DNA from 3 places in the Pseudomonas edaphica genome. Region 1 is predicted to be linked to each of the others. Evidence: riboswitches for the same ligand, from Rfam matches in the RefSeq annotation. Region 1 holds a riboswitch; each other region holds the start of a gene.
What was found. Region 1 has a riboswitch for cobalamin ahead of cobO (cob(I)yrinic acid a,c-diamide adenosyltransferase). Riboswitches for the same ligand answer to the same signal wherever they lie in the genome.

Region 1 (7,736 bases):
TTCTGCGGCTTGAACGGCGCCACCGCGATGCCTTGGCGCACCAGCCAGCGACACAGCGCGGTCACCAGGGTACTTTTGCCCGCGTCGGAGGTGGTGCCTTGCACCATCAGCGTACTCATGGTGCTTCCTTGTAGACAGCCAGGGCTTCGTCGAGTCGCAGCCAATCTGCCTCGGTATCGGGCAAGCCAAAGCGCAGGCTGCTGTCGTGGACAAACAGGCGCAGCAGAATGCCGCGCTGGGCCATGAATTCATGCATGCGTTCGGCGTGCGGGGTGATCAGCCACTGGAACAGGGCGCAGCCACCGTGGGGTTGAAAGCCGTGGCGTTCGAGCAGGTCAAACAAGCGCCGGCCCGCTTCGACACAGCGCTCACGCTGACGAACCTGCCCGGCGGTATCACGCAGGCACACTTGGCCGAGCACGCGGGTCGGCCCGCTGACGGCCCACGGCCCAACCTGCTCGGCCAACAGCCGCAGCAACCGGCGCTCAGCCAGCACGAAGCCCAGGCGCACACCGGCCAGGCCGAAAAATTTGCCGAACGAGCGCAATACAATCAGGCCGACATGATGGGTGTGGCTGGCCAGGCTGAGCTCTGGAGTGACGTCCATGAATGCCTCGTCCACCACCAGCCAACCGCCGCGTTGGGCCAGCCGCGCGTGCCAGTCCAGCAGGCGTTGCGGGCTCAGGCTAAGGCCGGTGGGGTTGTTGGGGTTAACCACCACCAGCACGTCAAGGCTGTCGAGAAAGAAGTCGACTTCCTGCTCCTGCACTTCGCGCACCACATACCCGGCGCGGCGCCAGGCTTCGGCGTGCTCGGCGTAACAGGGCGACAACACGCCAACCTTGCCGGAGCGGCGCAGACGCGGCAGCAGCTGGATCGCGGCCTGGGAGCCCGGCACCGGCAGCAGGTGGGCGGCACCGTAATAGTCGCAGGCGGCCTTTTCCAGGCCGTCGTCGGCTTCCGGCAAACGCGCCCAGGCGCGCAGCGGGATGTCCGGGATCGACCAGGGCCAGGGCGCGAGGCCGCTGGACAGGTCAAGCCAATCGGCCTCGGCAATCCCGTATTCAATCACCGCCTTACGCAGGCGCCCACCGTGCTCAAGCATACAATTGCGCCCCCGCGCAGAGGATCAACAGCCATAACCAAACGCCACGCTGCACCAGTTGCCAGCCACGGTCGATGGCGTCGGCATCGGCGGCCGGGCCTTCGCCCAACTGCGGACGCTGATGCAGCTCGCCGTGATAGATCGCCGCGCCACCCAGCTCGACGCCCAGGGCGCCCGCCCCGGCCGCCATCACCGGACCCGCGTTGGGACTGTCCCAGGTGGGGCCTTGGGTGCGCCAGCATTTGAGCGCCAAGCGAGTTTTGCCTAAAACGGCGTAGGTCAGCGCCACCAGCCGTGCAGGAATATAGTTGAGCACATCGTCGATCTTGGCCGCTGCCCAGCCGAAGCGCTCGAAGCGTTCGTTGCGATAGCCCCACATGGCGTCGAGGGTGTTGCTCAGGCGGTACAGCACCACGCCCGGCACACCGGCGACCACAAACCAGAACAACGCGGCGAATACCGCGTCGCTGCCGTTCTCCAGCACTGACTCGGTGGCGGCGCGGGCGACTTCGGTGCTGTCCAGCTCGCTGGTCTGGCGACTGACCAGATAACTCACGCGTTTGCGCGCTTCATCCAGGTCACCGCTGCGCAACGCCTGCGCAACCGGGATCACATGTTCACCCAGGCTGCGCATGCCCAGCGCCAGGTACAGCGCCAGGATTTCCAGGACCCAGCCGATATAGGGCGCCCACGATAACGCGGTCGCCAGCAGTGTCAGCGGCACCACGGCGATAAACCATGCGGTCACGCCGTGGCTGCGCCAGCCACGGCCACCGGTGTTGAAACGTTGCTCGATGCGCCCGGCGAAATTGCCGAACGCCACCAGCGGATGCCAGCGCCTGGGTTCACCCAGCAGCGCATCCAGCGCCACCGCAGCGACACACAGCAAGGCCACACTCATTGACTCACTCCCCACACATTCTCATACAACATGTCACTCAGCGGCCGTGGTTCGGTCCAGCCTTCGAGTTGCAACATCGGTGCCGGGTAGAACTCGGCCACCGGGCCCAGGCACAACACGGCCAGGGGTTTGGCGCCGGGCGGCAGGCCCAGCAGGTCGGCCAGGGCTTGTGGCTCGAACAGCGAGACCCAGCCCATACCAATGCCCTCGACACGGGCGGCCAGCCAGAGATTCTGGATCGCGCAGGACAGCGACGCCATGTCCATCTCCGGCAAGGTGCGCCGGCCAAAAATATGGCGCTCGCGGTCGTCCATCAACGCGGCCACCAATACTTCGGCGCAGTCGTGGATGCCTTCGACCTTGAGCTTCATGAATTCGTCGGAGCGCTCGCCCAGGGCTTCGGCGGTGCGCACGCGTTCTTCCTCCACCAATTGCTGAATATTCCCACGCAGTTGACGGTCGCTGATGCGGATAAACCGCCAGGGTTGCATCAAGCCCACGCTGGGCGCCTGGTGTGCGGCCCGGAGCAGGCGGTGCAGCAATTCGGGCGCGACCGTGCCGCCGGTGAAGTGGCGCATGTCGCGGCGTTCGGCGATGGCGCGGTAGACGGCTTGGCGGTCGGCGTGGGGATAGGCGTTGTCCGTCATGGCCCTATCGCGGGCAAGCCCGCTCCCACATTTGCAATGCATTCCCCTGTGGGAGCTGGCTTGTCGGGTCGCCGCATCGCTGCGATAGCGGTCTCAATGCTCGGCGCAAAGAGTGCGGCCACCGCCGTCGGGTTAGACGGAAAATAAAAGTGCACGTATGAAGCCGTCATCCGCCCCTGCCGATACACCGCCTCCGCCCCGCGCCCGCCATTGGGGCTCAGGCCGCGGGCAATCGGCTGCCATTCGGTGCTGGTCAGGGAATGGTGATAGGTATGGCCGCGCAGCACGCCTTCGGGCAACTCGACACTTTGCAGGGCCAGGGCGGCAAGTTTCTTTTGCATCACCGCATCGCCTTGCAGCAGGCCGACCAGTTCGGCACGGGCGCCGTCCACATCGGTGAGCGAATCCAGCAGGTAGAGCATGCCGCCACATTCAGCCAGCAGTGGTTTGCCAGCCGCATGATGGGCGCGAATAGCCGCAAGCATCCGGGTGTTTTCAGACAGTGCCTGGTGATGCAATTCGGGATAGCCGCCGGGCAAGTACAGGCTGTCGGCGTCGGGCAATTGGTGATCATGGATCGGCGAGAAAAACTTCAACTCAGCGCCCATTGCCCGCAACAGATCCAGGCTGGCGCCGTAGGTAAAAGCGAAGGCTTCATCACGGGCTACGGCAATACGCACACCGGCCAACAGCGGCTCAGCCTCAATCAGTTGCGGCGCGGCGAACGTCACCGGCGGCGGCAACGCCACTTCGCAGCTGCTGCCCAGCGCCTGGGCTGCGGCGTCCAGGCGCGCATCGAGGTCATTGAGTTCACTGGCTTGCACCAGGCCCAGGTGACGACTCGGTAATTCAATTCCCGTTTCACGGGACAACGCGCCATACCAGCGCAGGCCTTCGGTGAGGCTGCCTTCGAGCAGTTGCGCATGACGCAGGGTGCCAACGCGATTGGCCAGCACACCGGCGAATGGCAAGTCCGGCTGGTAGCGCGCCAGGCCCAAGGCCAAGGCACCAAAGGTCTGGGCCATGGCGGTGCCATCAATGACCCCGAGCACCGGCACACCAAAGTGCCGCGCCAGGTCGGCGCTCGACGGTGTGCCGTCAAACAGCCCCATTACGCCTTCGATGAGAATAAGGTCAGCCTCGCCGGCTGCTTCCCACAGCAAGCGGCGACTTTCTCGCTCGCCCACCATCCACATGTCCAACTGATACACCGGCGCACCGCTGGCGCGCTCGTGGATCATCGGGTCGAGAAAATCCGGCCCGCATTTGAACACGCGCACCTTGCGCCCCAGGTTGCGGTGCAAGCGGGCGAGCGCGGCGGTGACGGTGGTTTTGCCCTGGCCGGACGCCGGAGCGGCGATCAATACGGCTGGGCAATGACGGGGCTGGTTCAAAGTTCGACGCCCTTCTGTGCCTTGATACCGGCCTGGAACGCGTGCTTGAGCATGCCCATTTCGGTGACGGTGTCGCCCATTTCGATCAGTTCAGGCTTGGCGCCACGGCCAGTCACCACAACGTGCTGCATGGGTGGGCGGGCCTGCAGGTCGCTGAGCACCTGGTCCAGATCGAGGTAGCCGTGCTTGAGGGCGATGTTCAACTCGTCCAGCACCACCAGGCCGATGGACGGGTCTTTCAGCAATTCGCGGGAAACTGCCCAGGCGGCTTCGGCGGCGGCGATGTCGCGCTGGCGGTCCTGGGTTTCCCAGGTGAAGCCTTCGCCCATTACATGGAAACGCACTTGCTCGGGGAAACGCCGGAAGAACAACTCTTCGCCGGTGCTGTTACGCCCCTTGATGAACTGCACCACGCCGCACTGCATGCCGTGGCCCATGGCGCGGGCGAGCATGCCGAATGCCGAGCTGCTTTTGCCTTTGCCGTTACCGGTCAGCACCAGCAGCAAGCCGCATTCGTTTGGGGAATTGGCGATACGCTCGTCGATCACGGCTTTTTTGCGCAGCATGCGCGCCAGGTGGCGTTCGTCGCGGTCGGGGGAATCAGTCATGGCAGCTCTCCGTTGGGGCTGGACAAAAACGGCGGGCAGGAAAAAGAAAAACAGACAGCCAAGCATCGCCCACCGTGATGCTGTTGGATGATCCAGGCCGGTCTCCGGGCTCATGAGTGGCGCTCTGCTGATAGCGCGAGCAGGCCAACGGCGCGCCTTCCCATATCACGCGGATACAGTGGCAAAAGGCACCGTTTTGACTCATTTACCGTTGCGGGGGCAGCGCCGGAATTGCGGCTGCGCTGTGTACAAACGCGCTCACTCACCGGCTTCCCTGTTTCACTCTGTCGGCACATGGGCCACAGAGCACCTGGAACAAGCCGCGAAGGTTAGTGGGTTGGGGGTGGAGCGTCAATTAAAGCTGGCCTTGCACTTGAACCATCCGACTGCCGCGCTTCTCTACCTTTACAGGTATTAAGGAGAAAACCATGCACAAAACCAGACTCGCCTTACTGATCATGCTGGCAGGCACCCTCGCCGCCTGCGGTGAAAGCTCTACCCTGCAGGTCTCGGAAGGCACCGGGCCATCGCCCAAGCTGCCGGAGCCGAACAAAACCCTTATCCCCACCGTAAACATCGCCCCGGCGATCGGCTGGCCGGAGGGTGCCAAGCCGACAGCCGCTGCCGGGACTCAAGTAGCGGCATTTGCCGAAGGCCTGGATCACCCGCGCTGGCTCTACGTTTTGCCTAACGGGGATGTGCTGGTAGCCGAAACCAATTCGCCACCCAAACCGGATGACGCCACGGGCATTCGTGGCTGGGTGATGGAGAAGGTCATGGGCCGCGCGGGCGCGGGCGTGCCGAGCCCGAACCGCATCACACTGCTGCGCGATGCCGACCATGATGGCGTGGCCGAGACGCGCACGGTGTTTCTGGAGAACCTCAATTTACCGTTTGGCATGACCCTGGTGGGTAACGACCTGTACGTCGCCGATTCGGACAAGCTGCTGCGCTTCCCTTACCAGCCGGGTGAAACCGCGATCAAGGAGGCCGGCACCAAGGTGGTCGACCTGCCGGGCGGCAGCATCAACCACCACTGGACCAAAAACGTGGTGGCCAACAAGGACGGCAGTAAGTTGTATGTGAGTGTCGGCTCCAACAGCAATGTCGGTGAGAATGGCCTGGCGGCGGAGGAAGGCCGAGCGGCGATCTGGGAGGTCGACCGCGCGACGGGCCAGCACCGTATCTTTGCCTCCGGTTTGCGCAACCCCAATGGCATGGCCTGGGAACCGCAGAGCGGCAAGCTGTGGACGGCGGTCAACGAGCGCGATGAAATCGGCAGCGACCTGGTGCCGGACTACATCACCTCGGTCAAGGATGGCGCGTTTTATGGCTGGCCCTTCAGTTACTACGGCCAACATGTGGACGTGCGGGTCTCACCGCAAAACCCCGACCTGGTCGCCAAGGCCATCGCCCCGGACTATGCCGTGGGGCCGCATACCGCGTCCCTTGGGTTGACGTTTGCCGAGGGCAGTAAACTCCCGGCACAGTTCAGCAACGGCGCGTTTATTGGCCAGCATGGTTCGTGGAACCGCAAACCGCACAGTGGCTACAAGGTGATCTTCGTGCCGTTCGAGGGTGGGCAACCCAAGGGGCAGCCGGTGGACGTGCTGACCGGGTTTCTCAATAAAGACGAAAAAGCCATGGGCCGGCCGGTGGGCGTGGTGATTGATCAGCAAGGGGATTTGCTGGTGGCCGATGATGTGGGGAATAAGGTGTGGCGGGTGTCGGCGGTTAAGTAACTGCCTTGTATGGGGCCCATGTGGGAGCTGGCTTGCCTGCGATGGAATCGCCTCGGTTTAACTGACAGACCGAGCCGCCTGAATCGCAGGCAAGCCAGCTCCCACACAAGCCGGCTCAGACACTTGGGCCCGAGTGGCTTAAGGATTACGCGCCAGGCTTGCCGGCAACACGCGCTTGGCGCTCAGGTAGGCATTCTGCCAATAGGCCTTGGACAAGGTGTCCAGCTTCACCGTACCGCCCGTTTGCGGGGCATGTACGAATCGCCCCTCACCCACGTAGATACCTGCGTGGCTTACACGCGAGCCGCCACCGGTGGCGAAGAAGATCAAGTCGCCGGTTTGCAGGTTGTTTTCGCTCACATCCTGAGCGCGCATCACGATCAGTTCGCGGGTGGTGCGTGGCAGGCTGATGCCGGCGGCGTCACGGTACACAAAGCCGATCAGGCCGCTGCAATCGAACCCGGAGTCCGGGGTGTTGCCGCCCCAACGGTAAGGCGTGCCGACCAGGCCCAGCGCACGGAAGAGCACGTCTTCGGCAGCTGGCGAGAAATTTTGGGTCGAATAGTTGAACACCGGCCTGGGCTTGACCGCGACAGGCGCAGGCGGCGGTGGACGGCTTGCGCAGGCGCTGAGGAGCGCGGCGCAAACAAGAAGAATGAGGCGGGCTGAGGTCGACATGGGCAGAACAATCCTGATCTGGATGCGGCTTTCGCTGCCGAACGCTGAAAACCAGAACGCGCAAGCAAAGCTCGCGCGAACGGATTACAACAATGTCCAGGGATTCTAGCGCTTACGCGTCAAACTTCAAGTATCACTTTAACTTTACTTACTAGCGGTAACCGTAGTCGGGGCCATGGCGAGGGCGCGCTTGGCTTCGATGAAGGTTTTGCTCCAGTAGCTGTCACCCAGGTTGTCGACTCGAACACCGCCACTGCGACGGCTGCTGGAGTGGATAAACTGGTTATCGCCCAAGTAGATACCGGCGTGGCTTACACGACCACGGCCTGCCGTACTAAAGAAAAGCAGATCACCGGGCTTGAGGTTGTTGCGTGCGACCAACGGTGCATCCACGTTGATCATTTCGCGTGTAGAGCGTGGCAAATTCATGCCGGCTTCTTCACGGAACAGGTAGCCGATAAAGCCGCTGCAGTCGAAACCGGCTTCAGAGGTACCGCCGAAACGGTAACGGGTACCGATCAGGGACATGCCGCGTTCGAGGATGCTGTCGGCCAGAACGGGAAGCTGGTAAGGCTTGTTGCCAGCGAAGGCAGCCAGTTCTTTCTCAGTAGCCTGCTCTTCTTTATAAAGAGCTTCTTCATAAACAGTAGAAGACTGCGCT
Region 2 (7,736 bases), 320 kb from region 1:
TCGGTATCAGCCTGCTGCTCCACCACCGCCAGGTGTTGCGCAACAAGGCGGCGGGGCAGTTTGGTCAGGCGCTGGCCGCCCAGTAATACCTCGCCGGACGCAGGCACACGCAAACCGGCGAGCAATTTGAGCAGGGTGGATTTGCCCGAGCCGTTCGGCCCGACAATGCCCAAGGTTTCACCTGGCTGAACTTCAAGATCAATGTCGCGCAGCAAATGCGCTTCACGCACCTTGAAGCCCAGGCCGGTGCAACTGAGTACCGTCATCGCGCATTCCTCCGGCCAATCAGGATCAATGCAAATACTGGCGCGCCGACCAAGGCAGTGACCACACCGACAGGAATCACCTGGCCTTTGATCAAGGTGCGCGACAGCACATCAGCAGCGATCAAGAACAACGCGCCGCCCAGCGCACTGGCGGGCAGCAACCGCGAATGCCCGGTGCCCAGCAGCAGGCGCACGGCGTGGGGAATCACCAGCCCGACAAAACCGATGGAGCCGACAATCGACACCATCACCGCCGTCACCAGCGCCGCGCAACCGACAAGCACAAATTGCACACGGCGCACCGGAATACCCAACGAAGCCGCGGAGTCGGCGCCAAAGGTAAACGCATCCAGCGCACGCCGATGCCACAAGCACACCGCCAGGCCTGCGACCGCTACCGGCACCGCCAGCCACACCGACGGCCAGCGCACGCCGCTGAGGTTGCCCAGCAGCCAGAACATGATGCCGCGCGCCTGTTCGGAACTGGCGGACTTGGTGATCAGGAACGCGGTGAGGGCATTGAACAGCTGCGAACCGGCGATGCCGGCGAGGATGATCTGGCCGGTGCCGCTGACTGAGCCGCTGGCCCGTGCCAGCAATATCACCAACGCAAACGCCGCCATCGCGCCGACAAACGCGCCCGCCGACAGCGAAATCAGCCCGCCGCCCACGCCCATCAATGCCACCAACACTGCACCGGTCGAGGCGCCCGCGCTGATGCCCAGCAGGTACGGATCGGCCAATGGGTTGCGCAGCAGCGACTGCAAGATCACCCCGCAGGTGGCCAGCCCGGCGCCACACGCGGCGGCAACCAGCGCCCGTGTCAGGCGGTAGTTCCACACCACGCCTTCATCGATCGGGTCGAGCACGTAACCGGCCGCCCAGAGTTTGTTGACCAGCACCTGCAAGACCACTTGCGGGTCGATGGCGGTTTCGCCGATGGCGGTGCCGGCGAGCACGGCCATCAGCAACACGGCGAGGGCGAGTAGGGTGCGCATCATTTCGACAGGTCGTAGCCGTCGATGGCACCGGCCAGTTGTTCCAGGCCATCGAACATGCGCAGGCTTGCCTGCAACGCCAGGGCATCAATAATGAGGATGCGGTTGTTTTTCACCGCGTCCATGTTGCGGGTCACCGGGTCGCTGCGCAGGAAGGCGAGTTTCTTTTCATGGTCGTCGGCCGGGTAGCGACGGCGGTCCATGCGCGCGATCACCAGGAAGGTCGGGTTGGCCTTGGCGATGGTCTCCCAACCGACGGCGGGCCATTCTTCGTCGGACTGCACCACGTTGTGCAGGCCGAGGGTTTGCAGCATGAATTCGGGAATGCCCTTGTGGCCAGCTACATACGGGTCGGCGGCCATTTCGCTGCTGGAAAACCACACCAATGCACTGGCGTGCTTGAGGCCCTTACCCTGGGCGGTGGCGACCGACTTGGCCAGGCGGGCCTTGAGTTCGTCATTCAACTGTTGGCCACGCGCTTGCACGTCGAAAATCTCAGCCAACTGGCTGATGCTTTTATAGATCGTGTCGATGCGAAACGGCTCCAGCCGCGTGCCATCGGCGCCCACCAGGTTGTCCTTGCCTTCGCAGTCGGAGGGCAGCACGTAGGTGGGAATCTTCAGTTCGTGGAATTGCTCGCGGGTACCGACCACGCCTTGCGGGCCGACCACCCATTCCAGCTCGGCGGCCACCAGTTGTGGGCGTTTGGCGATCACAGCTTCGAAGCTCGGCTCGTTGTCGGCCAGGCGCTCGATCTTGTCGTTTTGCGCTTTGAACTGCGGTAATACGCTGTTGAACCACAGCGAAGTGCCGACCACTTTGTCCGCTACGCCCAGAGCGTAAAGCATCTCGGTGGCGGCCTGGCCGATGGTCACGCTGCGTGCCGGGGCTTGTTGGAAGGTGACGCTGCTGCCGCAGTTTTCCACCGTGAGCGGGTAGTGAGTCGGCGTGGCGTGGGCCAGGGCACAAAAGCCCAGGCCGGTGATCAGGGCGCAAACGCGTAGCAGCATGGGGCAATCTCCGAGTGAACCGTACGGGAAACAGGGCAGGTACGGCTCGGAAACACACCTTTGAACGCTGCAGGTTTGCAGGGCGCGGATGTCCTTCCCGGACACCCCGCCGGTGAGTGATAACGCTGGGCCGGCAGGTCTCCTGACTGATGCGTCGTCGCCTCGCTCCGGCCTTCCCGGACGTGGTCCAGTGGCAATGGGGAGCAGGCTCGGCACCTACAGTTGCGGGGGCAGTTTCGATTGGCGCGATGGGCCGCGCTTCGAATTCCCTATTAGTCCCGTTTGGGAACCGGCGCGGTATGGTAGTCCATCTTGGGCGCTGGGTGGAGGTACAATCCGGGCTCGTCCATCACCACCCCAAGGAAGGCCATGTTGATACGTCTGGGAATAGTGCCACTGCTGTGTTGCATGAGCGCACACGCCGCTGACCCTGCGCTCGCCCGCTACACCGACGCGATCGGCGACAGGGCCCACGCCATCGCCCAGTTGGATGACGCCACCATTCTTGCCGAGGAAGCCAAACTGGCGCCCATCGCCAGTGACCTGTTACTCAAGGTCGCGCCGCTGATCCGCAAGGGCGGCACCGGCACTGCGGTGCAGGGGTTTTTACTCGACCAGTACGCGCAGCACGGCTGGTTGCCGATGATGTTCGGCTTTCGCGGTTACCCGGCAGCGGTGGCGGTGTCGGTGAATAATCAGGTGAGCGCCGCGCCGCCCACCGACGTGCCGTTCCCGGACGCGGCGCTGGTAAAAGTTGAGTTGATCGCGGCATCGGCCCAGGCCCATGTTGCTCAGGTCTGGACGTTCGCTACACCCAATGCCACCCCGGCGCAGCGCCAATTGCTGGACACTGCGCGCCGTGCGCTGGCCAATGGGGTCGCTCACGTTCAGGGTGGCCAGCGGCTGGCCAATGTTGGGACTGCGATACAACAGGAGCTGGACGCGGGCCAGGCCGTTGCGGTGCGTGAGTTTGCGGGCTACGCCATGGGCCAGGCGCGCATACAAAAGCCGCAGGTGCTCGGTTACAAGGTCGAGGGTGACAGCCCCTTGATGCAACCGGGGCAGGTGCTGAACGTGTACGTGATCGCCAAGGCGGGCAAAGTGGGTGTGAGGTACCAGCCGCCAGATTTCTGGAGCCTGCTTTCCTCAGACGGTGCCGACGGCGTGATGCTGTCGGCGATGGTCGAGGTGACGGCAGAGGGGCACCGGCTGCTTAGTCGGATGCTGGATTGATGCGCTGTACCGCCCTGCGAATGTTCGGGCTATGGGCTGACACGCAGTGATGGCTCAATGATATTATTTGCTGCACCCATTCGATTCGCTTTTGTTCATGGAGAACTTATGCTTTTTCGCAACGTCCTCGCCTTGACCCAGTTGTGCACCGTGTTACTGCTCGGTGGTTGCGCCCAGTCAGTGTCGTCACCCCTACCAGCTGCGCCTGTGCCGCTTGAACCGTTAGGGCAGGTTTTGCCCTCGAACCCTTCACGGGTGGGCTGGATCGACCAGATCATCGCTCAAGACCCTGTCGTGATTTCGTCGCACAAGCCCGTCCTCCAACCGACTTCGGACAACGACGCGCGCATTGCCAAATTGCGTAAACAAGACGCTGGTGTGCTGCCCGAGGGTTATTGGGCGCTCTACAAGCAGAACCTGGAAGCTATGCAGTACGACTTGAACCACCAGCATGACGCGGCCCGTGCCGACTACGTAAACACCTACCGCGATGAGTTGAGCCGCCTGAGCGACGTGACACTTCAAACCATGGCCACCGCGCCCCAGGCGCTGGATGCCCACACCCGCCGCCAGTTGAGCACACGCCTGAGTGACCGCAGCGCGGCCTATATCACGACCAGCAATCAGGCGTTCCGGGCGGCCACGGACGCCCACATCAACCGCATGGCCTTGATGGATCGCCAATACAATGTCTGCGCACTCCAGCCGGATTGCTGGGATGCGCCCGTCAAGCACTAGCCTCGATAGGTCATACACAGGAAGCAAGTGGGGAACGTGACGGTCGACTAATCGATAAGCACCGCAGATCAAAGGTGGGAGCTGGCTTGCCTGCGATGGCAGTGGGTCAGCCAAGGAGTTGTCACTGATGCACCGCTATCGCAGCATAGGTATCTACACAACTTTTTAAAGCAGCCTATTTCTCCTGTGGTGTCTGGGTTTGGGGCCGCTTCGCGGCCCAACGCAGGACAAGCCTGCTCGCCACAACAGCCCACTGGCCACTAACCGGTTGTGTAGATACCTATGGCTATCGCAGGCAAGCCAGCTCCCACAGTTGAAGGGTGTTGCCGGTTTTAATTGCGATCCAGCCACACGGTCTGTGCGTTGCAGAATTCACGCACACCAAAGTGAGACAATTCCCGCCCGAACCCACTCTTTTTCACGCCGCCAAACGCCACGCGTGGGTCTGACACGCTGAACGCGTTGACGAATACTGCGCCGGTTTCCAGCTGGTTGGTGATATCCCGTGCCTTCGCCGAGTCGGTGGTGAAGATACTGGCGGTCAAGCCGAACTCGCTGTCGTTGGCCAGGGCCACGGCGTGGTCAGCATCGCGGGCGGTGATGATCGAGGCCACGGGGCCGAACAGTTCCTGTTTGAACGAGGTCATCTGGTCGGTGACGTTGGCCAGCACGGTCGGCTCATAGTAGTTGCCGGCGCCGGGCACTTTATTGCCGCCCAGCAGCAGGGTCGCGCCTTCTTCCAGGGTGGCCTGGACTTGGCCGTGCAGTTCATCACGCAGGTCGAAACGGGCCATCGGGCCGACGTAAGTGTGGGTCGAGGTCGGGTCGCCCATTACCAGCGCGCGGCTGGCCTCAAGGAATTTGGCTGTGAAAGCTTCCACCACACCTGCTTCGATGATCAGGCGCTTGGCGGCGGCGCAGACCTGGCCGCTGTTCTGGAAGCGCCCGATCACGGCGGCCTGCACGGCGGCATCAAGGTCGGCGTCGTTAAGCACGATAAACGGGTCGGAGCCGCCCAATTCCAGCACGCATTTTTTCAGCGCTGCACCGGCTTGGGAGCCGATGGCGATACCGGCGCGCACGCTGCCAGTGAGGGTGACGGCGGCGATGCGTGGGTCGGCGATGGCCTTGGATACGCCGTCGTTGGTCACGTTGACCACTTCAAAAATACCTTCGGCAAAACCGGCTTTCTGGAACGCCTGCTGGATCAGGTAGGCGCTGCCCATCACATTCGGCGCGTGTTTGAGCACGTAGGTGTTACCGGCCAGCAAGGTCGGCACGGCGCCGCGCAGTACTTGCCACACCGGGAAGTTCCACGGCATGACGGCGAAGATCAGGCCCAGCGGACGATATTCGATCTGCGCGCTGCCGTTGTCCACCAGGGTCGGTTCCGGTGCGAGCATGGCTGGGCCTTGGGCGGCGTACCACTCGCTGAGCTGTGCACATTTTTCGATTTCGGCGCGGGCCTGGGCGATGGGTTTGCCCATTTCCAGGGTGATCATCTGGGCCATGTCTTCGGCTTGCTCGCGCAATGCACCGGCCAGGGCCAGCAGCAGTTCAGCGCGTTGGCTCACCGGCTGGCGGCGCCAGCTGCGGAAAGCGTCAGTGGCGCGGTCTAGGGCGGCGTCCAGTTGCGCCGCGGTTTCGTAGGGGTAGTTGGCGACCATTTCGCCATTGGCGGGGTTGATCGACAAAGCGTGGGTCTGGTGAGTAATAGCGTTCATGGCACCGTCCGACTGAATGAGTGGAATGGGGTCAGCCTACGGGGATGCATGTTTTCTGGAAACTGAATAATATTAAGTGATACGTTCTCGAATTGAGAATGGATGTTGGATTTTGGACGCGGAGCGTCCTTGGCGGCATTCCCACGCAGAGCGTGGGAACGCTCACATACGTTCACGATTGGAGAATGACTTGGATCTGGTGCAGCTGGAAATCTTCAAGGCCGTTGCCGAGCAAGGCAGCATCAGTGCCGCCGCGCAGTTGATTCATCGCGTGCCGTCGAACCTGACCACACGCATCAAGCAACTGGAGCAGGATTTGGGCGTGGAGTTGTTTATCCGTGAGAAAAGCCGCCTGCGCCTGTCGCCAGCCGGCTGGAATTTCCTCGGTTATGCGCGGCGCATTCTTGATTTGGTGCAGGAGGCCCGCGCAACCGTGGCCGGGGAGGAGCCTCAGGGCGCGTTTGCGCTTGGCTCGCTGGAGAGTACGGCGGCTGTACGCATTCCGGCGCTATTGGCGGCGTATAACCAGAAACACACCAAGGTCGAGCTGGACCTGAGCACCGGGCCGTCGGGCACGATGATCGAGGGTGTGCTGTCGGGGCGCCTGGCGGCGGCGTTTGTCGATGGGCCGGTGCTGCATGCGACGCTGGAGGGCGTGGCGGTGTTTGAGGAGGAGATGGTGGTGATTGCGCCGCTGCACCATGCGCCGATCACGCGGGGCCAGGATGTGGCGGGGGAGAGCATCTACACCTTTCGCTCGAACTGCTCGTATCGCCATCACTTCGAACGCTGGTTTTCACAGGATGGCGCGGTGCCGGGCAAGATTTTCGAAATGGAGTCGTACCACGGCATGCTCGCCTGCGTCAGCGCCGGGGCCGGCCTGGCGCTGATGCCGCGCAGCATGCTGGAGAGCATGCCGGGGTTTACGGCGGTGAGTGTGTGGCCGTTGACCGACGCGTTTCGCCTCCTCAATACCTGGCTGATCTGGCGCCGGGGTACGGTGTCGCAGAGTTTGAACAGCTTTGTGAAATTGCTGGAGGAACGCGGTCTGCAGGCGAAGTAGAACCAGTGTGGGAGCTGGCAAGCCAGCTCCCACATTGTGATCGTGTTTTTAACCGCCAAATTGCAGGGTGCCCATGGCCAGCTTGGCCATCAGTGCCGTGGCGCCCAACTGCACCAGCCACAAGGCCAACCCACCCAGAAACACACCCAGCGCCACTTGCAGCACCAGACTTTTCTGGCGCTTGGCTTGTGGGGCACGGGGTGTGTAGTCGTGCAGTTCGTCGCGGTCGGCACGCAGGTCCAGGTCGTCGTTTCTCATAAGGCTCTCACAGCTAAGGGGCAGTCGGTCTTCAGTCTAGTGGCTTGGCCAACAAAAAGGGGGAAGCCATTGGCTTCCCCCTTCGTATGACGCTGGCAGGTTTATAGAACCTGAACAATCGCTTTAGTGACCGCACCAATGTTCGACTGGTTCAGCGCGGCCACGCAGATGCGGCCGGTGTCGAGCGCGTAGATACCAAACTCGGTGCGCAGGCGGGTGACTTGCTCAACGGTCAGGCCGGAGTAGGAGAACATCCCACGCTGGCGGCCGACGAAGCTGAAGTCGTGGCCCGGTGCAGCCTTGGCCAGTTCGGCGACCATCTGCTCGCGCATGCCGCGGATGCGCAGGCGCATTTCGGCAAGTTCCGCTTCCCATTGGGCGCGCAGCTCAGGGTTGTTCAGCACTGCCGCCACGATCGCCGCGCCGTGGGTCGGCGGGTTGGAGTA
Region 3 (7,736 bases), 2.0 Mb from region 1:
CAGGTCTTCGCGGCTTTGCCACAGGCGACCGTCAATCGCGCCCTGCACACCCGCGCCATAGGCCCCGGGTTTGGCGCCAAAGATGCGCCAGCCGGCCTGCTTTGCCGCGGCCGCTTCATCCAGGCCCGACTCGAGCAACGCTTCACGCTCACTGCGCACCTTGGCCGCCAGCGGGTTCATGTCGTCTGGCTCATCCAGCGCCGCCACCGCCTGCACCGCCGCATCGAACAGGCGGATCAGGTTGGCGAACGCATCGCGGAAGAACCCGGACACGCGTAGCGTCACATCCACCCGTGGGCGATCCAACAAGCTGATCGGCAGGATTTCAAAGTCATCCACACGCTGGCTGCCGGTGGCCCATACCGGGCGCACGCCCATCAGCGCCATGGCCTGGGCGATATCGTCGCCGCCGGTGCGCATGGTGGCGGTGCCCCATACAGAGAGACCGAGCTGGCGCAGGTGGTCGCCGTGGTCTTGCAAGTGCCGCTCAAGGATCAGGTTGGCGGATTGAAAGCCGATGCGCCAGGCCGTGGTAGTGGGCAGGTTGCGCACATCCACGCTGAAGAAATTACGCCCGGTAGGCAGCACGTCGAGGCGGCCGCGACTTGGCGCACCGCTGGGGCCGGCAGGTACGAAACGGCCACTCAGGGCATCCAGCAGGCCGCGCATTTCGGCGGGGCCGCAGGCGTCCAGGCGCGGCGCGACAACAATGCGCAGGCTTTCTATGACCGACTTCACGTCTTCCCAACCGGGTTCTTCGAGCTGTTCGAGCGGCCCTTCCAGTGCCTGCTCGATCAGGCGCGCGGCATACAGTTCCAGGCGTTCACGGGTGTCGCCGGCGGTGCGCCACAGCTGCGCGTCGATCTTCTGTAACACCTCGGGACGGCGCCCGGTCCAGGGCTCGGACAGGGCACAATCGAGCGGGTCGAAACCCAGGTCGAAGGCTTTGGCCAACACCCGCAGCAGGCTCGATTGCGGGCCACGGCCATCGCCACGGGGAATGCGCAGCAAGGCCAGCAAGGTGTCGATGCGCAGGCGGCCTTCGGGCGACTCGCCAAAAATATGCAGGCCGTCGCGGATCTGCGACTCCTTCAAGTCGCACAGGTAGGTGTCCAGGCGCGGCAGCCAGACCGCCGCGTCGGCGTCGTTATCCAGCTCAAGTTCCTGGTCGATTCGGGTTTCGCGCACCAACTTGAGAATGTCTTTTTGCAGCTCGAGGGCACGGCGTGGGTCAAGCAACTGCGCTTCGTAATATTCGTCTGCCAACAGCTCCAGGTTACGCAGCGGGCCGTAGGTTTCGGCGCGGGTCAGCGGCGGCATCAGGTGGTCGATGATCACCGCCTGGGTGCGGCGCTTGGCCTGGGCGCCCTCGCCTGGGTCATTGACGATAAACGGGTAGATATTCGGCAACGGCCCGAGCAACGCATCCGGCCAGCAATGTTGCGAGAGCCCGACACCCTTGCCCGGCAGCCATTCAAGGTTGCCGTGCTTGCCTACATGGATCACACCATGGGCGCCGTAGGTGTGGCGCAACCAGAAGTAGAACGCCAGGTAGCCGTGGGGCGGCACCAGATCGGGGTCGTGGTACACCGCGCTGTGGTCCACCTGATAACCGCGTGCCGGCTGAATGCCGACAAAGGTCAGGCCCAGGCGCAGGCCGGCGATCATCATGCGCCCGTCGCGGCACATCGGGTCGGTGTGCGGCGCGCCCCAGCGCTCCAACACGGCCTGGCGATTGGCTTCGGGCAAGCGCTGGAACATCGCCTCGTAGGCGTCCAGGCTCAGGCTTTGATGGCACGGGCGCAGGTCGAGGCTGTCGAGGTCGTTGGTGACGCCGCCGAGCAATTCATGGATCAAGGCAGTGCCGCTGGCGGGCAACTCACTCGGCACCGGGTAACCTTCGGCTTGCAGCGCACGCAGGATATTCAGCGCCGCTGCCGGCGTATCCAGGCCCACGCCATTGCCGATGCGGCCGTCGCGGGTCGGGTAATTGGCCAGGATCAGCGCAATGCGTTTGTCGGCATTGGGTACTCGCGCCAGTTCAACCCAGCGCCGCGCCAGTTCAGCGACAAAATCCATGCGCTCCGGCGCTGCGCGGTAGCACACCACGTCGGATTGGCTGCGCTCGCTGCGCCAGGCTAAATCTTTAAAGCTGATGGGCCGGCTGATAATGCGCCCGTCCAGTTCCGGCAAGGCAATGTGCATGGCCAGGTCACGCGGGCCAAGGCCCTGTTCACTGGCCTCCCAACCGGGCTGATTGTCCTGGGCGCAGATCGCCTGGATCACCGGGATATTGCGGCGAAACGGCCGCAGGTGCGGGGCTTCCGGGCTGGATTGGGCAAAGCCGGTGGTGTTCAAAATCACCGCCGCCTGCACTTCATCCAGCAGGTCCTCGACCACCGTCAGGCAGCCGGGCTCTTTCAAACTGGCCACCGCCATCGGCAACGGGTTAAGACCCGCCGCCTGCAAGCGTTGGCAGAACACGTCGATAAAACCGGTATTGGCCGCCTGCAGGTGCGAGCGGTAGAACAACACCGCCGCCACCGGCCAGTCGGCGTGCCAATCGGCCTGCCAGTCGTTCAGCCGTGGGTGGGGTTTATGCGGGTGATAAATCGCCGTGCGCGCCAGGGTTTGCGGCTCGTCCCAGGCGTAATCGCGGCCCAGGTGGCTGCTGGCCAGGCAACGGTAGAAATCCAGCGCATTGCCCAAACCGCCCTGGCGCAGGAAGTGCCAGAGGCGGTCGCGCTCAGCCATGCCAACGGTGCTTAAGCCGCTGAGTTCCGGGTCGGGGCGATCATCGCCCGGCACCAGAATCAACTGCACGCCGCGCTCGGCCAACTCCACCAGGCGCTCGATGCCGTAGCGCCAATAACCGATGCCACCGTGCAGAGAAATCAGGATGACCTTGGCGTGGCGCAGCACCTCGTCGACGTAGAGGTCGACCGAGGCGTGGTTTTGCACCTGCATGGGGTTGGCCAGGCGAAAGCTGGGGTAGTCGACGGGCAACTGCTGGCCGGCCTCGGCCAACAGTGCAAGGCTGGAATCACCGCTGCACAGGATCACCAGCTCGGCAGGGGTTTGCCCAAGGTCGGCAATATTGTCGTCCGAAACGAAACCACCCGGCTGAGTCCTGAGCAGGTGCATGGGTTAAACGCTGAGCGCTGCGCGCAATTGCGCTTCGAGGCCCGCCGCATCCAGCTCCTGGCCGATCAGCACCAGGCGTGTGATGCGCGCTTCGTCGGCGCCCCAGGCGCGATCGAAATGTTTGTCAAAACGCGTGCCCACACCCTGGATCAGCAGGCGCATCGGCTTGTTCGGGATCGCCGCGAAGCCTTTGACGCGCAGGATGCCGTGTTGCACCACCAACTGGGTCAGGGCGTCGAGCAGCAGCGCTTCGTCCGCTTGCGGCAGGTCGATGGAGATGGAGTCGAACGCATCGTGGTCGTGATCGTCTTCACCTTCATGGTGATGATCGTGATGGCTGTGGCGGCCGTCGATGTGTTCTTCGGAACCCGCGCCCAGGCCGATCAGCACGTCCAATGGCAGGCGACCGCTGCTGGCTTCGATGATTTTTACGGCCGGCGGCAGTTCTTCGGCGACTTCCAGGCGCACGCGGGCCAGGTCTTCGGCGCTGATCAGGTCGGATTTGTTGAGGATCACCAGGTCGGCGCTGGCCAACTGGTCGGCAAACAGCTCGTGCAGCGGCGATTCGTGGTCCAGGTTCGGGTCGAGTTTGCGCTGGGCGTCAACCTGGTCCGGGAAGGCGGCGAAGGTGCCGGCAGCCACGGCCGGGCTGTCGACCACGGTGATTACCGCGTCAACCGTGCAGGCGCTGCGGATTTCCGGCCACTGGAAGGCTTGCACCAGCGGTTTTGGCAGGGCCAGGCCCGAGGTTTCAATAAGGATATGGTCGAGGTCGCCGCGACGTGCAACCAGCTCGCGCATCACCGGGAAGAACTCTTCCTGCACGGTGCAGCACAGGCAGCCGTTGGCCAGTTCGTAAACGCGGCCGTTGGCTTCTTCTTCGGTGCAACCGATGGAGCACTGTTTGAGGATCTCACCGTCGATGCCCAGTTCGCCGAATTCGTTGACGATCACGGCGATGCGACGGCCTTGAGCGTTGTCGAGCATATGGCGCAGCAAGGTGGTTTTACCCGAACCGAGGAAGCCGGTAACGATGGTGACGGGGAGTTTGGCCAGTGTTTTCATCGGATGCCCTTGGGGGCGGGCAGACGGGACGATAGACCCTGCGACGGCGCGCAGCAGCGGATTTCGTCACCGGATCACCCCGCCCGGTTAAGTAGAAAATCGGTTGCGAGGCAGGTCTCCTGGCTTGGGGCTTGCAGGTCTTGCGACCCGCGCTGGCTGCGCCTTCCCGCCGTTATGGCAGTGGCGTGGCAGGCAGCTGAACCCTTCACAGTTGCGGGGGCAGCCGCGGCTTGGACCGCGTTCCCTTCTTAGCTTCGGCGTGGGCCGAAGAACCTCGAAGGTGCAAGGCTACAGGGGCTCGCGGCATTTGACTACCGTCGCCCGCCCATGCTCTCCTACACATCTTGTTTCGGGTGCCCTTCACAGGGTGAAACGGGAAACCGGTGAGTCATCGCGTGATGACGAGTCCGGTGCTGCCCCCGCAACGGTAAGCGAGCGAAGCATCAAATCCACTGTGCCTGTGCATGGGAAGGAGATGCTTGATACGGCCCACCTCTTTTCCCAAGAGCGCCCCTCGTAAGCCCGGAGACCGGCCCGAAAAAATCAGATAACAAACCCGCGGTGGGCGGGCGCTGTTCAGAACCCTGCGTGCCTGCCTCGCGGGGTTTTCATGCGCCTGCGTCACCCTGAACCCCTGAAGGGACGCGCCATGTCGATCATCAGCAGCACTTCGCACACCGCCAGCAGCACCACTACCTTGAGCCAACGCCTGGGCGCCGCCATCGGCGCGTCGATCCTCGGCGCGTGCCTGGTGTACTTCGCCGGGTTCTCGCATATCGAAGCGGTACACAACGCCGCCCACGATACCCGCCACAGCGCCGCGTTCCCGTGCCACTGAGGCCTGCCGACATGATCAAGCGTATTGCCCAAACCGCAGGTTTCACTGGCCTGCTGGCCGCCCTGTTGCTGACCCTGCTGCAAAGCTTTTGGGTCGCCCCGCTGATTCTGCAGGCGGAAACCTTTGAAAATGCCCCGGCCGCCGAAGTGGTGCACGAACACGCCGCTGGCGCCGCAGCCCACACCCACGACGCCGAAGCCTGGGAGCCGGAAAATGGCTGGCAGCGTGTGCTGTCGACCACCGGCGGCAACCTGGTGGTAGCGGTCGGTTTCGCGCTGATGCTGGCCGGTCTCTACACCTTGCGCGCGCCGACCCGCACGGCTCAAGGGTTGCTCTGGGGCTTGGCCGGTTACGCGACGTTTGTACTGGCGCCCACCCTGGGGCTGCCGCCGGAGTTGCCGGGCACGGCTGCCGCCGACCTGGCGCAACGACAGATCTGGTGGATCGGCACGGCGGCCTCCACCGCCGCCGGTATCGCACTGCTGGTGTTTGGTCGTAGCTGGCTGCTCAAGGTGTTGGGCGTGGCGATCCTGGCCGTGCCCCACGTGATCGGCGCGCCGCAACCGCAAGTGCATTCGATGCTGGCACCCGAAGCCCTGGAAGCACAGTTCAAAATCGCCTCGCACCTGACTAACGTGGCCTTCTGGCTGGCCTTGGGCTGGATCAGCGCATGGCTGTTTCGCCGCAACCGCGACAGTCAATACTCGGCATGACACTGGTGGTCGGCCTGGGCTGCCAGCGCGGCTGTGATGTTCACACCCTGCTCGGCCTGTTTGACGCAGCCCTCGCCGACGGCGGCATTGAACGCCAACGCATCACCGCGTTGGCGAGCATTGATCGCAAACAGGCTGAACCCGGCCTGCTGGCCCTGGCCCGACTGCTGGAGCTGCCCTTGCAGTGTTTCAGTGCTGCACAATTGGCCGGTTATGAACAGCGCTTGAGCCACAAGTCAGCCGTCGCTTTTGCGCATACAGGTTGCTATGGCATCGCCGAAAGCGCCGCCCTGGCCCTGGCTGAACAGCTCTCCCAGCGCCCTGCCCGCCTGTTGATCACGCGCAAAAAAACCGCCCAGGCCACCTTTGCATTGGCGTGCGCCGACTAAAATCCCGATAATTGCCCTCCTCGATCATGAGCAACTTTCATGCTCGCCCGTTTTTCAACAGGAATTCCCATGACCGTCTACTTTATCGGCGCAGGCCCCGGCGACCCGGAATTGATCACCGTCAAGGGCCAGCGGCTGATCCGCAGTTGCCCGGTGATCATCTATGCCGGCTCCCTGGTGCCGGCAGCGGTATTGCAAGGTCATCAGGCTGAACAGGTAGTCAACAGCGCCGAATTGCACCTGGAACAGATCATTGAGCTGATCAAGGCAGCCCACGCCAACGACCAGGATGTGGCGCGCGTTCACTCCGGCGACCCGAGCCTGTATGGCGCGATTGGCGAGCAAATCCGTTATTTGCGTGAGTTGGGCATACCGTTCCAGATCATCCCTGGGGTGACTGCAGTGTCGGCTTGCGCCGCGTTGCTGGAAACAGAGCTGACCCTGCCGGACATCGCCCAGAGTGTGATCCTGACCCGTTATGCCGATAAAACCAGCATGCCGGCGGGTGAGGCATTCGACAGCTTGGCGCAGCATGGCACAACGATGGCGATTCACCTGGGGGTCAACCACCTGGAGAAAATCGTCGCCGAACTGCTGCCGCACTACGGCGCGGACTGCCCGATTGCCGTGGTACACCGCGCGACGTGGCCGGATCAGGATTGGGTGCTGGGCACGTTGGCGGATATTGCCGAGAAAGTAGCGGCCAAAGGGTTTCGGCGTACGGCGTTGATTGTGGTGGGCCGGGTGCTGGCCAGTGATGGTTTCAGCGAATCGTCGCTGTATCGGGCGGGCCATGCGCACCTATATCGCCCCTGAAGTGTGGGAGCTGGCTTGTCTGCGATAGCGGTGTGTCAGCCACCGGATTTGTTGGCTGATAGGCCGTCATCGCAGGCAAGCCAGCTCCCACAGTTGATCTACTTTGTTAAGTAGACTGCGTAACGCACTGAATTTTAAGCATAAAAAAACGGCGCTCACGGGGCGCCGTTTTTTTCTTCGCAGTGAACACCTTACTCAGTAGTAGGCGTTTTCTTTCTGCGTGTGGTCGGTCACGTCACGCACACCCTTGAGCTCCGGGATACGTTCGAGCAAGGTGCGCTCGATGCCTTCACGCAAGGTCACGTCGGCCTGGCCGCAGCCTTGGCAGCCGCCGCCGAACTTGAGCACGGCAATACCGTCTTCGACCACATCGATCAAGCTGACCTGACCGCCGTGGCTGGCCAGCCCAGGGTTGATCTCGGTTTGCAGGTAGTAGTTGATGCGCTCGTTGACCGGGCTGTCGGCGTTGACGTTCGGTACCTTGGCGTTGGGCGCCTTGATGGTCAACTGGCCGCCCATGCGATCGGTGGCGTAGTCGACCACGGCGTCATCGAGGAAGGCTTCGCTGAAGTTGTCGATGTACGCAGTGAAGCTTTTGAGCCCCAGGGCGGTGTCTTCAGGTTTCTCTTCCCCGGGCTTGCAGTAGGCGATGCAAGTCTCGGCGTACTGGGTGCCGGGCTGGGTGATAAAGACGCGGATGCCGATGCCTGGGGTGTTCTGCTTGGACAGCAGGTCAGCCAGGTAATCGTGGGCGGCGTCGGTAATGGTTAT

Region 2: another riboswitch for cobalamin. It lies ahead of ACQY47_RS24730 (ABC transporter substrate-binding protein); the one in region 1 lies ahead of cobO (cob(I)yrinic acid a,c-diamide adenosyltransferase).
Region 3: another riboswitch for cobalamin. It lies ahead of ACQY47_RS02260 (CbtB domain-containing protein); the one in region 1 lies ahead of cobO (cob(I)yrinic acid a,c-diamide adenosyltransferase).

What each region holds. Positions count from the first base shown of each region.
Region 1 covers NZ_OZ255725.1:5,105,233-5,112,968, reverse strand. Annotated here, with positions in the region: gene ACQY47_RS23350 (cobyric acid synthase) at 1-119, opposite strand, end outside; gene cobD (threonine-phosphate decarboxylase CobD) at 116-1,105, opposite strand; gene cbiB (adenosylcobinamide-phosphate synthase CbiB) at 1,098-2,006, opposite strand; gene bluB (5,6-dimethylbenzimidazole synthase) at 2,003-2,653, opposite strand; gene ACQY47_RS23330 (cobyrinate a,c-diamide synthase) at 2,650-4,047, opposite strand; gene cobO (cob(I)yrinic acid a,c-diamide adenosyltransferase) at 4,044-4,655, opposite strand; cobalamin riboswitch at 4,734-4,984, opposite strand; gene ACQY47_RS23320 (PQQ-dependent sugar dehydrogenase) at 5,084-6,397, shown strand; gene ACQY47_RS23315 (C40 family peptidase) at 6,536-7,075, opposite strand; gene ACQY47_RS23310 (C40 family peptidase) at 7,220-7,736, opposite strand, start outside.
Region 2 covers NZ_OZ255725.1:5,425,569-5,433,304, forward strand. Annotated here, with positions in the region: gene ACQY47_RS24720 (ABC transporter ATP-binding protein) at 1-266, opposite strand, end outside; gene ACQY47_RS24725 (FecCD family ABC transporter permease) at 263-1,267, opposite strand; gene ACQY47_RS24730 (ABC transporter substrate-binding protein) at 1,264-2,274, opposite strand; cobalamin riboswitch at 2,390-2,583, opposite strand; gene ACQY47_RS24735 (M24 family metallopeptidase) at 2,644-3,507, shown strand; gene ACQY47_RS24740 (hypothetical protein) at 3,616-4,245, shown strand; gene ACQY47_RS24745 (aldehyde dehydrogenase family protein) at 4,578-5,969, opposite strand; gene ptrR (putrescine utilization regulator PtrR) at 6,160-7,032, shown strand; gene ACQY47_RS24755 (hypothetical protein) at 7,081-7,290, opposite strand; gene ACQY47_RS24760 (amino acid aminotransferase) at 7,392-7,736, opposite strand, start outside.
Region 3 covers NZ_OZ255725.1:553,147-560,882, forward strand. Annotated here, with positions in the region: gene cobN (cobaltochelatase subunit CobN) at 1-3,144, opposite strand, end outside; gene cobW (cobalamin biosynthesis protein CobW) at 3,148-4,209, opposite strand; cobalamin riboswitch at 4,302-4,501, opposite strand; cobalamin riboswitch at 4,544-4,761, shown strand; gene ACQY47_RS02260 (CbtB domain-containing protein) at 4,859-5,047, shown strand; gene ACQY47_RS02265 (CbtA family protein) at 5,059-5,760, shown strand; gene ACQY47_RS02270 (cobalamin biosynthesis protein) at 5,757-6,149, shown strand; gene cobM (precorrin-4 C(11)-methyltransferase) at 6,219-6,965, shown strand; gene nfuA (Fe-S biogenesis protein NfuA) at 7,161-7,736, opposite strand, start outside.